DNA from 3 places in the Paenibacillus sp. 2KB_20 genome. Region 1 is predicted to be linked to each of the others. Evidence: riboswitches for the same ligand, from Rfam matches in the RefSeq annotation. Region 1 holds a riboswitch; each other region holds the start of a gene.

What was found. A riboswitch is a leader RNA that binds a small molecule or an ion and turns the genes downstream of it on or off. The one in region 1 is predicted to bind cyclic di-AMP.
Region 2: linked by a shared signal. The riboswitch ahead of AB4124_RS32810 (C40 family peptidase) and the one ahead of AB4124_RS32555 (G5 domain-containing protein) in region 1 are both predicted to bind cyclic di-AMP.
Region 3: linked by a shared signal. The riboswitch ahead of AB4124_RS13020 (APC family permease) and the one ahead of AB4124_RS32555 (G5 domain-containing protein) in region 1 are both predicted to bind cyclic di-AMP.

Annotation. Positions count from the first base shown of each region.
Region 1 is NZ_JBFRHH010000023.1:47,310-51,574, forward strand. It holds gene rsmA (16S rRNA (adenine(1518)-N(6)/adenine(1519)-N(6))-dimethyltransferase RsmA) at 1-767, opposite strand, end outside; gene rnmV (ribonuclease M5) at 764-1,315, opposite strand; gene AB4124_RS32555 (G5 domain-containing protein) at 1,502-2,689, opposite strand; cyclic di-AMP (ydaO/yuaA leader) riboswitch at 2,961-3,175, opposite strand; gene AB4124_RS32560 (TatD family hydrolase) at 3,381-4,145, opposite strand; gene AB4124_RS32565 (HD domain-containing protein) at 4,241-4,265, opposite strand, start outside.
Region 2 is NZ_JBFRHH010000024.1:35,350-39,614, forward strand. It holds gene AB4124_RS32800 (M1 family metallopeptidase) at 1-1,362, shown strand, start outside; gene AB4124_RS32805 (hypothetical protein) at 1,374-2,201, shown strand; cyclic di-AMP (ydaO/yuaA leader) riboswitch at 2,551-2,691, shown strand; gene AB4124_RS32810 (C40 family peptidase) at 2,696-3,169, shown strand; gene AB4124_RS32815 (C40 family peptidase) at 3,607-4,080, shown strand; gene AB4124_RS32820 (GNAT family N-acetyltransferase) at 4,219-4,265, shown strand, end outside.
Region 3 is NZ_JBFRHH010000004.1:185,286-189,550, forward strand. It holds gene AB4124_RS13015 (molybdopterin-containing oxidoreductase family protein) at 1-1,416, opposite strand, end outside; cyclic di-AMP (ydaO/yuaA leader) riboswitch at 1,899-2,094, shown strand; gene AB4124_RS13020 (APC family permease) at 2,257-4,083, shown strand; gene AB4124_RS13025 (formate/nitrite transporter family protein) at 4,229-4,265, opposite strand, start outside.

The DNA.
Region 1 (4,265 bases):
TCACGGCCTTCTCCCGGAAAGAACCGGCTCTTCAGATTGTTGGCAATCGTCTTCCTCCGCTGTGCGAAAGAAGCCTGAACCACCTCGAAGAAGAATCCTTCGTCTTCTACACTAACAGGAGGCTGTTCCCGGACCGCCAGGCGAATCACGGCCGAAGCGACATTCGGCTGCGGAATAAACACCGTATGCGGCACAATACAGACCAGTTTAGGCTCACTGTAATATTGAACGGCAATGCTAAGGCTGCCATAATCCTTACTTCCCGGTGCCGCTGCCATCCGCTCTGCCACTTCTTTCTGAATCATCACCACGATATTTTCCAGCGGCAGCTTTTCCTCCAGCAGTTTCATGAGAATCGGTGTCGTCACATAATACGGCAGATTCGCAACCACACTTACCTTCGATACGCCCGCAAAATCCTGACGGAACAGCTCATGAAGATCCACCTTCAGTACATCTCCATGGTGCACCTTCACATTCTCATAGGGCTCCAGGACCTCCCTCAGGATGGGAATCAGGCGCTGATCAATTTCGACCGCGGTGACGGTCCCTGCCGTCTGCGCCAGCTTCTCCGTTAATGCACCGATACCAGGGCCGATCTCAAGGGCTCCCTTATCCTCATCCAGTCCTGCAGCTTCCACAATTTTATACAGAATATTCTGATCAATAAGAAAGTTTTGACCCAGACTCTTCTTGAAAGAGAATCCATGCCGTGAGATGATCTCCTTCGTCCGTCTTGGTGTTGATATATCCTCGATCCGATTCATTGGCTTACGCCCCCTTCTTCCAACTGTGCAAGTGCGGCCAGAAATTCTTCACGTGATATTTGAAACATGGCCAGTCGTTTATGGAACTGCTTGCTATTGCAATAACCGATCCCCAGCAGATTACCCATCGTCATACGCCTTGCTGCCGCTTCCGGATGAGCCGATAATCCGGCCTCCAGCATGTCCTCCAGACTAATCAGGCTCTCTCCACCCTCGAAGGAGGTATGGACCCGCTCCAGCGCACGCCGTATCGCCTCTGGCGAGGCATTCTCCACGCCGATATCCCCTTTGCGGGTAGCATCCGCCTCCGGGATAAAGGCATGCTTACAGCCGGGTACGCCCTGATCCACGATTTTGCGGATCCGCTCCCCTGCATGGTCAGGATCCGTAAATATAATGACGCCTCTGCGCTCCTGAGCAAGCGCTATGCGTTTCAGGATTTGCTTGTTGATCGCTGATCCGCCCGTTTCGATCGTATCCGCTTCTACGGCCCGTTTAATGGCAACGGTATCGTCTCTGCCTTCCACAACAATCACTTCTTTAATCATGCGTTTGTTCTCTTCCTTCCCAAGCAAAGCCACGCTTGTACAACTTTAGATTCAACCATCTTAGCTCTGTATACTCCGTTCTTAACAAAACAAAAGAAGAGGAAATACTCCCTCTTCTTCATCATTATATATTATAAGCTAAATAGTATAGCATTAGAATGGCATTGTAAATTGGAATTCATGCGTCTAGTTCAATTCAGGTTTAACCGGACCGATCACATAAACGGTGCGGCCGCTCTTCCGGCCGAAACTCGTGGCCGATTTGAGTGAATCATAATAAACATCGATTTTGTTGCCTTTGATGGCGCCGCCCGTATCTTCTGCACGACGGAAGCCAATGCCTTCGATATAGACCCACCATCCGATCGGGATGATATTAGGGTCAACGGCGATGGTGCGCCCTTCTGTAACGCGTGTGCCGGATGCAGTGCGTGTACCGATTCCTTGTTGCTCAGAAGAATACGCCGTCATCGACACATTGTTCAATACCTTGTTGTATTTAAAATCAACGCCTGCCCGAGAAACCACGTTGTTCTCAACAGCCTTGGCGGTTGTTACTTTCTTCGTGCCGGACAATTTGGCCGGTGTGGCTTTCACATCGGTGGCGGCCGCCTGAACAATGACGGGCTTCTTCACCTTTTTCGTGCCTACGGCAATAATTTTATCCTTCGTTCTGCGCTCGACTTTTTGGGAGACCTTCGTCTTCGAAACCAGCTTGCCATTGTGGTAGACCTTCTCATAATGGTTCACCATGAGACCGGACTCGCCCCGCTGAATCACGCGGTTATCCCCTCTTTCAAGCGATGGGTCGGCTGTTTTGATCACACGGAATTCCCGGTCTTCCGTCTCCTTAACTTTTTGTTTCGTGACGCGGACGACATGGATATTCATATTGCTGGTCAGCTTCGTGTTCTGTGCCGGTTGTACTATATCTTCACCCTGGATCGTAATACCAGCCTCTTTAAGTACATGATCAACCGTATCCTGGGATGTAAATATGGTTTTAGTTGTGCTGCCTACTGTAACTTTAACTGGAATTGCCCGTTCAATGATGATCCGATCTCCATCCTGGATCGCGCCGTTTAAAGGCATCGAAATCTGATCCTGAGGACTCAACGTGATCGCTTGCTCATCCAGCAATTCCTGCAGCAATGATCCACGTGTTTCTACTGTGGTGACACGACCATCGACGACAAGCTGAACCTCCTTGCCTGCCTGATCATGTACGACCAACGATATGAGAAGTGATACCGTAACGGCACCCATGGCACCGAGCAACATCAGTTGACGCAAATTGTCATGCTTCCATCTCAATGCGTAAGACATGCTGGATGATTGTGATTCATGGGTTTCTTCAGGTTGAAAAATGCCCACTATTCCATCCTCCTTCATAGTCCCGCCGTCTAGGTAAACGCATGAATGCATTTGACGTGACTATAGCAATTTTTCTCACAAGGCGCCCTGCTATCTATCTACACCCTGCGTCAATTCCCGTCATTTCGTCCATCTACCACCACCCCTTGTTTACCAAGAGTATGATGATCCCTTCTCCATTATTCAAAAATAAAAGAAAGCCAATGAAAGAGTACTAGAGGCTCTAACGTGGCTTCCTGATGATTAGAATCATGGAAATGGTATGCACGAGATTTCCCCTCTTATTTCGCTTACGGAGTTAGCTGTCGGGTTCGGACGTAAGAGAGACGCCCTAGATCCGGATACCCGCTCATGGCGAGATCCTTCAAATTCACCCCAAAGACCCGAAAAAGAAATCAAATACAGCTGCGTGCATTCAGACCAGTATGCACGGCGGTATCGGTTCCCCCGTTCTCCAGAATTCCGGAGATTAAGCGAGACGGTTCATGAAATATTCGGCTACGATCTGCACATCGCAGCTTCTTATCACTGAAAAGATGATATCCTGTTTACATGCAGGTTGTAAAGCAACATTCAACCACATTTTCTCATGTAAAAGGTTAAATTATTGTAATATTGACGCCTTTTCTGATTAAAAAACTTTAATTAATCGCGATTGCTCTCTTTTTCATCGCTTTTGCTCTCTTTTTCGTTAAATACCAAATCGTTCCAGTGCATTTTTGGTGGTAATTTGGGCCAATTCCTCATAAGACAACCCTCTAATCTCGGCTGCGGTCTCCGCCACCAATTTCACATAAGCGGTCTCATTTCGTTTCCCACGGAAGGGATGAGGCGTCAGGTAAGGGGAGTCCGTTTCGATCAATAATCGATCCAGCGGAACCTGCGCCAATACCTCTTTGGGCTGCTTTGCATTCTTGAAGGTAATCGGCCCGCCAAATGAAATATGGAATCCCATATCGAGACATATTTTGGCGGTTTCCCAGCTTCCGGAGAAGGAATGCATGACACCGCCCACTTCGGAGGCCTTTTCCTCCCGTAAAATTTTGATAATATCTTCATGCGCATCCCGATTATGAATGACAATCGGCATGTTCAGTTCCCGGGCAAGTCCGATCTGACGCCGAAGCACTCGGTGCTGCACTTCTTTTGGAGACGTATCCCAATGATAGTCCAGGCCGATCTCTCCAATAGCCACCACTTTCTCATGACTGCATAAAGAGGCGATCCAATCCAGGTCCTGATCCTCCATGGTAATCGCATCTACAGGATGCCAGCCCACTGCCGCATATATAAAATCATAAGTCTCTGCCAGCTTCATCGTAGTCGGGATCGTCTCCCGGTTAAATCCGATATTGATCATCCGGGTCACGCCGGCTTCAAGCGCCCTCTGAATTGCTTCCTCCCGGTCTTCGTCGAATTGGGGAGCGTCCATATGAGTGTGCGTGTCGAACAACATAAGATCCACACTCTCCTTCCTGTCGTTTCTGTGTCGTATATCTTCCATTAGCTGGGTAAATTGCAAATGTACCAAGCTTTGACTATTCCTCTAGGTTAATGTTGTTGCTTGAAAACATCG
Region 2 (4,265 bases), on a different contig from region 1:
GAGAATTTTATTATGGCGGGGCAATGGTTTCCTAAAATTTCGGTCTATGAACCGGCTGGTCTTCGCGGAAGAACAGAGGAAGGCTGGAATCTTCATCAATACCATGGCAACTCCGAATTCTATTCTAACTTCGGCATTTACAGCGTTCGCATCAGAGTACCCGAAAATTACATTGTTGCTGCGACTGGATTCCCTACCAAGCCTGCCCAAAAAATTAACGGGGAAAAAATTTATCAGTTCTATGCGGATGATGTGCATGATTTTGCCTGGTCGGCATCGCCGAACTTTGTCACGGCAGAAGAAGCATTCTCCGCACCAGGCGTACCGGGCGTCCGCATCAAGCTGTATCTCGATCCAGCCCATAAAGACTTAAAGGAGCGTTACTTTGATGCCGCCAAGTCGGCACTCGCTTCGTTTGGAAAATGGTACGGAACCTATCCGTATTCCACGTTGTCCATCGTCGTTCCGCCAGAATCGGGCAACGGTGCAGGCGGCATGGAATACCCGACGCTGGTCACGGCCTTCGGGGCCAAAAACGATTCGCCGGGGTATGAGCTGGAGCGGACCGTCATTCATGAAATTGCCCATCAATATTTTTACGGAATGATCGCAAGTAACGAATTTGAGGAAGCGTGGCTGGACGAAGCCTTCGCAACCTATGCAGAAGAACGAGTGATGGAAAAAGAATACGGGATTACCTCCAATACGGCGGCTCAGGGAGCATCCATCACTTCCCCTGCACCGCTGAAGATGGAATCCTGGAAATACAGCTCGCACGAAAACTACGCACTGAATGTTTACACGAGGGGCAAGCTGGTGCTGCAAGGCATCGAACGGCAGGTCGGTCCGCGGATGATGGAGAAGATTCTTCATACGTACGCCCAGAAATACCGCTTCAAGCACCCGACCACGTCCGACTTCCAGAAAGTTGTAGAGCAAGTAAGCAAAACGTCCTGGCAGCCGTATTTTGACCAATATGTATATGGAAGCCAGATGGCGGACGTTGCCATCGACGTGATCAAAACCAAAAATAAAGGCACGGCGGAACATCCTCGGTATGAATCTACGGTCAAGATAACGAGCAAGGACGGGGATATAACCGATGTGCCAATCGTGTTCGCCTTTGAGGACGGCAAAACGGTGGAGCGAACTTGGAGCGGCAAGGACCGAAAAGTTACTTACACCCTGGAGTACAGCACTCCGCTCGCCTGGGCCATGGTTGATCCGAAATATTCCATCGTCCTAGAGAATAAACACATCAATAACTATATGAAGGCAGGAATGGATCCGAAGGTGGTTACACGCTGGAATCTCAGTATTACCAAGCTTGTGGAGACGCTGTTCGGCAGCCTGTCATGGTGAGGGGGGAGCACATGAAAAGTTACGCAGGCCAAGGGTGGATCAGTGTTAAAGACCAGCTATACGTCTCGATTCTGCTCTTCTTATACCGTTTGCTGTGGGGATACTGCCTGTACCGACTCGTAAAATCGGCAGTCGTTCCCCTTCTTATGCGATATCCGGATTCTGCCCCTAACGAGCTCAGCCGTCTTTTATTCTTCTACGAGGGCGAGATGAGCCTATCCCTGAGCAGCACGGTCCACACCTACGCATGGCTTCTGGCCGGTTTGCTCTTGATCAGGATGATCTTCACCCCGCTCATTCGGGCCGGCATCTTCTACAACCTTCACCAGGAAGCTAAGGGCGAGCGCGGTTTATTCTTCTTCATTGGCATGCGGAAACTGTGGAAACCCGTAACGCTATTCTATCTGATAGAGCTCATTCTCACCTTTGCGCCCGGTTACTGGATTCTGCCCAAAATCCTTCCGATTCTGCTGAATGGGATTCAAGAGCCTGTTCTGCTGCTTCATGCACTGCCCTATGCAGCTGGGTGGTTCTTGTACGCCTATCTGATCCGCCTGTTATTGCTCTATATGCAATTCGGGCGCACTGGGGGGTTCGGTATGATCAGCTCTATTCTGGCACTCTTCCGCCGCTTGGGCACGGCAGTGCTGTTGTCCATCACCATCGGCGGATCAGCCTGTGTCATTCTGTTGCTCCTGAGCTCGGCTTCGCTCTTCTGGGCCGGGTTGATCGGCTTAATTATTCAGCAGGCCTCTTATTTCCTGAATGGACTATTCCAAATTTGGGTAATTTCCACCCAATATCATTTGTGGAGAGATTCCTCCTCACAGCATTCCTAATCGTTACAATTCGTTACCCTGAAATGGTGAATCATGCTCGCGAATAAGCTGTAATCCGAAGTGACACGTTTTTATCTCGAGCTTGATTTTACAAAGAATAAGCATTCATTTATCCTCTATATTACAAATTTCTGAGCGCCAAATTACAAAAAAACCTGTTTCCCCAAGATGGGGACAGGTTTTTTTGTTTAAAAATGATCTTTCCTCGTTTGCCAAATTGTTAATACTCTGCTAAAATAACGAATATGTTAGTAACAACTTTGTCATCTTTACTGTAACTTTTTTGTTGGAACGATGTAAATTCGTTAACTATGTTGGAACGTCAGACGTCAATGAATGGGTTCATCAACATTTTAAGGAGCCGAATTCCCATAACGATATGGGAAGCGGGGGATCCGTTTTGGGTGAATTGATCTCGCAAGAGAGGGATCATAGGGGACCTTTCAACCGAACCCTTAAGCTAACCTCGCAGGCAATGGAAGGAGCTTTTTGTTTTGAAAAAGAAGTTAACGGCTGTTTCTCTCGGCCTCGCACTCGCACTCACATTAGGGACCGGAAGCGCTTTCGCCGATTCCAAATTAAATACAGCAATCAAACCAGCCATTGGTGTCTCTTATAAAACGGGTGGAACCACAACGAATGGTTTTGACTGCTCCGGATTCACCAGCTATGTTTACAAGAAGCTTGGCCTTAGCCTGCCGCGAACGTCTGCAGCTCAATACAAAGTAGGAACGGCAGTATCCAAGAGCAACCTGAAAGCTGGCGATCTCGTGTTCTTCAACACATCCGGTAGAGGTATCTCTCATGTGGGTATTTATGTTGGGAGCGGCAAATTTGCTCATTCCTCATCTTCGCGTGGTGTCATGATCAGTCCGCTAAGCCAGAGCTATTACGCCAACCGATATGTAGGCGCTAAGAGAATTATGAGTCAGAATACGTACAAATCTGTAGCTGTGAACTACAATTAATGTTGGAACTTTATTGATTTACTCTTATAAGAAGCCCTGGGTTTATGAGATTGTGCCGATCTCATCCAGCGGCTTTTTTCTTTTGTTGATTGTGTGTATACCTTTATAACGTTTAAGACAACGAAAAAGTTTCCACTTTTCAAAAAAAAATGAATGCAGATATTGAAATGACTTCGTTTGGTTATTCCATCCTCAATATCCTCTTATTCTTTATATACCCTTCTCTCTCTTCATTAAACACCGTTTTGGAAAAATATTGATTTTATCTGACGCTTCGACAGCTAATGCGATTGAAAAATAGCAAAATCCATCAAGAAATAATTGCCAATCCCGCTTACTGTCTGATAGAATGGACGCAGTAACAACTTTGTCATTAATGTAAGTGCTTTAATACATAGATTGCTATGCCTCGCGGCAGCGAAAAGGAGCTTTCCATGCTGAAGAAAACATTATCAACAGCAGCCCTTAGTATCACACTGCTATTCACTTTGGGCGTTGGCAACGTGTTTGCTGATAGTGCGCTGGATCAGGAAATCGATAAGGTGCTAGGTACACGATACAGCTACGGCGGTACGACCACGAGCGGATTTGACTGTTCCGGCTTCACCATGTATGTATATGCCAAACTCGGTTTGAAGCTCCCGCATCAATCCGGCTCTCAATTCGACATGGGGACAAGCGTGTCCCGTAAGGATCTGCGCGCTGGCGATTTGGTGTTCTTCAACACATCGGGCCAGGGCATCTCCCACGTCGGCATTTATGTCGGCGATGACAAATTTGCCCATGCCTCGACCAACCGCGGCGTGGTTATCAACCGCCTTGCAGAGGAGTACTATGATCAGCGATACGTGGGTGCAAAGCGTATCATGAGCGATGATACGTATGAAGAGTCGGCTGGTGAATCATCCTAAGCTTTAGAGGCTAATCATCCCTATACATACCGCTTGCCCGTTAAAGGAGCCCTTACCTCTCTTTGACGGGCTTTTTGATGCGACTTGGATGTTCGGAAAAGGGTTATCATTCATATATATGATAGGAGGACTTCACCAATGGATGCAACACCGATTTCATTTCACACCGTAGTCATGCGTGAAGA
Region 3 (4,265 bases), on a different contig from region 1:
CAGCAAGGAGAACAGCTCCACGTTGCTCTTGCTCTCCCCGAGCGCCGGAATGACCGGCTCCTGCAGTTGGATATACTGATGCCAGTAGGATGCGAACAGGTCCGTATTCTCAAATGAGGAGGTTGCCGGAAGCACGATGTCCGCATACTTGGCTGTATCCGTCATGAACAAATCGTGTACGACGGTAAACAGATCCTCCCTTGCAAACCCTTCGCGCACCCGCCCGGTGTCAGGAGCGACAACCAGCGGGTTGCTGCAATAGACAAAGACCGACTTAATCGGCTGTTCGGTCATGGCAAGCGCCTCGCCGATCCGGTTCATGTTAATGGTCCTGGCATCCGGATTCGGCCGGAGATCCGGACGCTCCAGTGCATCGCTGTCCATGCTGTTGTAGCCACCATTCGACTTGGCAGCCCCTCCGCCCCGCTTCAGCCATTGTCCGGTCAAGGCCGGAAGCGCCGCGATGCTGCGCACCGTCAAGCCGCCATTGTCGTGATGCTGAAGACCGTTACCAATATGAATATAAGAAGTACCGGCCCGGCCATACAGCTCGGCCAGCTTCTCGATATCCTCTACCGGAATGCCGGTAATGGAGGATACATGCTCCGGCGTATAGTCTTTGACATGCTCACGCAAGGCTTCATGCCCGAGCGTATACTGCCGGAGGAATTCCTCATTCACCATGCCATCTCGGAACATGATGTGCATGAGGCCGACCGCCAGTGCCGCATCCGTGCCCGGAAACAGCGGAATGAACCAATCCGACCATTGCCCGGTCTGGTTCTTATGAACATCAATCACAATGACCTTGGCACCGGCCTTGCGTGCTTTCTCTGCCAGCACTACTTGGTGCATATTGGTGCTGACGATATTACCGCCCCAGACAATGATGACATCGGCATGAACGGTCTCCTCCGGGACGGTGCCTCCATTAAACCCCATCACGGATTTCCAGCCCGCAGTGCCTGCGGAATTACAGATCGACTGCTTCAGGCGGCTGGCGCCCAGCCTGTTGAAGAATCTCCGATCCATACCGTCCACGCTCAATATCCCCATATTGCCGTAAAAGCTGTATGGTAGAATGCTCTCTGAGCCATATTCCTTGATCAGCTTCTTGTAGCGCCCGGTAATCTCCTGAATCGCTTCATCCCAGCTGATCCGCTCGAAAGCCCCCTCACCCTTGGGCCCTAACCTCCGCAGCGGATAAAGCACGCGCTCGGGATGATACACCCGATGTGCCATATTGCGGACTTTATTACAGATGGCTCCCTGCGTCATCGGATGATCCGGATTGCCGGTAACCTTCACGATTTTTCCATTCTCTTTATGCAGCAGCAAACCGCAAGTATCGGGACAATCCAACGGACATACCGCCGGAAACACACCATTCTCCTGATGAATCATCGCTTGAGTCATTTCGTCCATTCCCCCTTGTACACGCTGAATCATATCCCCTTATCTTAAAAGAAAATCAGGGCTCCAGTAAAGTCTTACATTTTTTTCTGAGCGGGTGTTTCACTCTACTTCCTTCCGGGTATATTCCTATCAAGAGCAACGAAGAGGAACCCAGACCCTTTCTCTTCCTTGCCAAATCATGGACCACTCCCAAAAAATTCGCCATGCCCATGTCTCCTCCCCCGAGACCGGCATGGCGAATTTGTTTGTATCCAGCGTCTATCGCATCACATCTGAGCTACTTGCCCTTACGCATCATAGAAAATCATGCTTTCTGTAGCAAACATGCAAAAAACAAAGCCTGTCAAAGCCACACATTTATGTAAGCGCTTATCTGTCATTTTTTATAAATAATTCTGCTTAATTTTTCGTTGGAGGGTGTTTTACAAAAGATTTGAGCAGGCGTAATATACTATTCAGCTTCGAAATCATTCTTCATATTCACATGACATTCGCTTAATTTCCAATTTGGAAAGCGGGGGAACCACACGTATGGATGGATACCTATAGGATCTGTCAACCATACTATGGGGTGAATCCTGATGCAGCGCGTACTTACGCCGCGACTATTATCAGGTAGGGCGACTCTCACCGCCCGAATCCGACAGCTAACCTCGTCAGCGTTGATGGAGAGGGTTGTGAACTTGTGATCAAACACAGGGTTCTAACCTGTGTTTTTTGTTTGCCAAAAATCAATATTGGAATGGAGATAGCCCATATGTCCAGCACATGAGGCACACCGATTGAACTCACTTCAAGCAGTTCCCATCATGTACCTATTCTTAATCGGCGGTGAAAAACATGTTATCTTCTATCAAACGATTCCTCATCGGAAGACCCCTTAAATCAACGGAATTGGGCGAGCAAAAGCTGAACAAAACCAAAGCGCTGGCCATCCTTTCATCCGACGCCTTGTCGTCCGTGGCCTATGGACCTGAACAAATTCTGATCGTCTTGATGACCGTTGGCGCGGCTGCCTATTGGTATTCCATACCGATTGCCGTCGGGGTCCTGGTCTTATTGCTGGCACTTATCCTATCATATAGACAAATTATTTTCTCATATCCGCATGGCGGGGGAGCCTACGTGGTTTCCAAACGGAATTTAGGCATGTATCCAGGATTGGTCGCTGGCGGCTCCCTGCTGGTCGACTACATCCTGACGGTTGCGGTCAGCGTATCGGCGGGGACGGACGCGATCACGTCGGCTTTTCCGGAACTGCATGCCTACAATCTGCCCATCTCCATCGTGTTCGTTCTATGTTTGACCGTACTCAATTTAAGAGGGGTTACGGAGTCGGCCACCATACTGGCTTATCCGGTTTACTTGTTTGTACTGGCGCTGTTTATCCTGATTGGCGTCGGAATATTCAACATAGCTACAGGCCATGCATCACCAGAGCTTCACACGCCGATCGGCACGCCTGTCGCCGGTCTCAGCTTGTTCCTGCTCCTGCGGGCATTTGCCTCGGGCAGCTCTGCCCTGACCGGCGTTGAAGCCATTTCTAACGCCATCCCGAATTTCAAGGATCCCGCTCCGAATAATGCGGCCAAAACCTTGGTCGCGATGGGATCCTTGCTGGCAATGTTATTTTCGGGCATCGTATTCCTGGCCTATTACTATGGGGTTAGCCCCAGCGAGCAAGTCACTGTCGTTTCCCAGATTGCCGAGCATACCTTTGGACGAAACGTTTTTTATTACTTTATCCAAGGAACAACAGCTCTCATTCTGATCCTGGCCGCCAACACGGGATATTCCGCCTTCCCGCTGCTTGCCGTTAATCTGGCGAAGGATAAATTTATTCCCCGAATGTTCACCGTCCGGGGGGACCGTCTGGGATATTCAAACGGGATTATCATACTTGGGTTCTTCTCCATTCTGTTGCTGCTGGCTTTCGAAGGCAAAACCGAGCATCTGATTCCTCTGTATGCCGTCGGCGTGTTTATCCCTTTTACCCTCTCCCAAACAGGGATGATGGTGAAGTGGATTCGCGAAAAGCCTGAAGGATGGATCGTCAAGCTGATCATTAATACCACCGGCGCATGCATTAGCTTTATCGTGACGATGATCTTCTTTTTCACGAAATTCGCCCAAGTGTGGACCGTCTTGATTTTCCTGCCGCTGATCATTTGGATCTTCACACGAATCCACAAACATTATGAGGCCGTAGCAGACCAGCTGCGAATTACGACCTGTGAGCCGGTTAAGCCGATTGAGGGAAATGTTATTATTCTGCCTGTGGCGGGAATCACGCATGTAGTGGAGAACTCGCTGAATTATGCCAAATCACTGGGAGCAGGACAAATTATCGCGGTGTACGTGCCGTTCGAGCGGGAGGACGAGGCGGCCTTCCAGGAAAAATGGAAGAAGTGGCAGCCGGACATCCGGCTGGTGACGCTGCACTCGCCTTATCGGAGCATCATTCAGCCGCTGACCAAATTCATCGATACCGTGCAGCGGAAGGCAAGCGAATCCCACTATCAGGTTACCGTTGTCATACCGCAGTTCATCCCCAAGAAGGGCTGGCATAACTTCCTGCACAATCAGTCCAGCTTGCTCATTCGCGCACATTTACTGTATCGGAGAGATGTGATTATCACCACAGTACCTTACCATTTTAAAAAATAGCGGGCTTGTTCCGCTGCGACTTATACAAGGAATCCACTCCGCCAACAACGTTAAAAAAGCTGCGATCATCCGATCCCTATTCTTAAGGGAGCGGTCAATCGCAGCTTTTTTTCCTCCGCCTAGACGCTTACCAGGCTTCGGGATATTAAGAAACATTCTGCGCAGAATGAACCTGTTGAGCA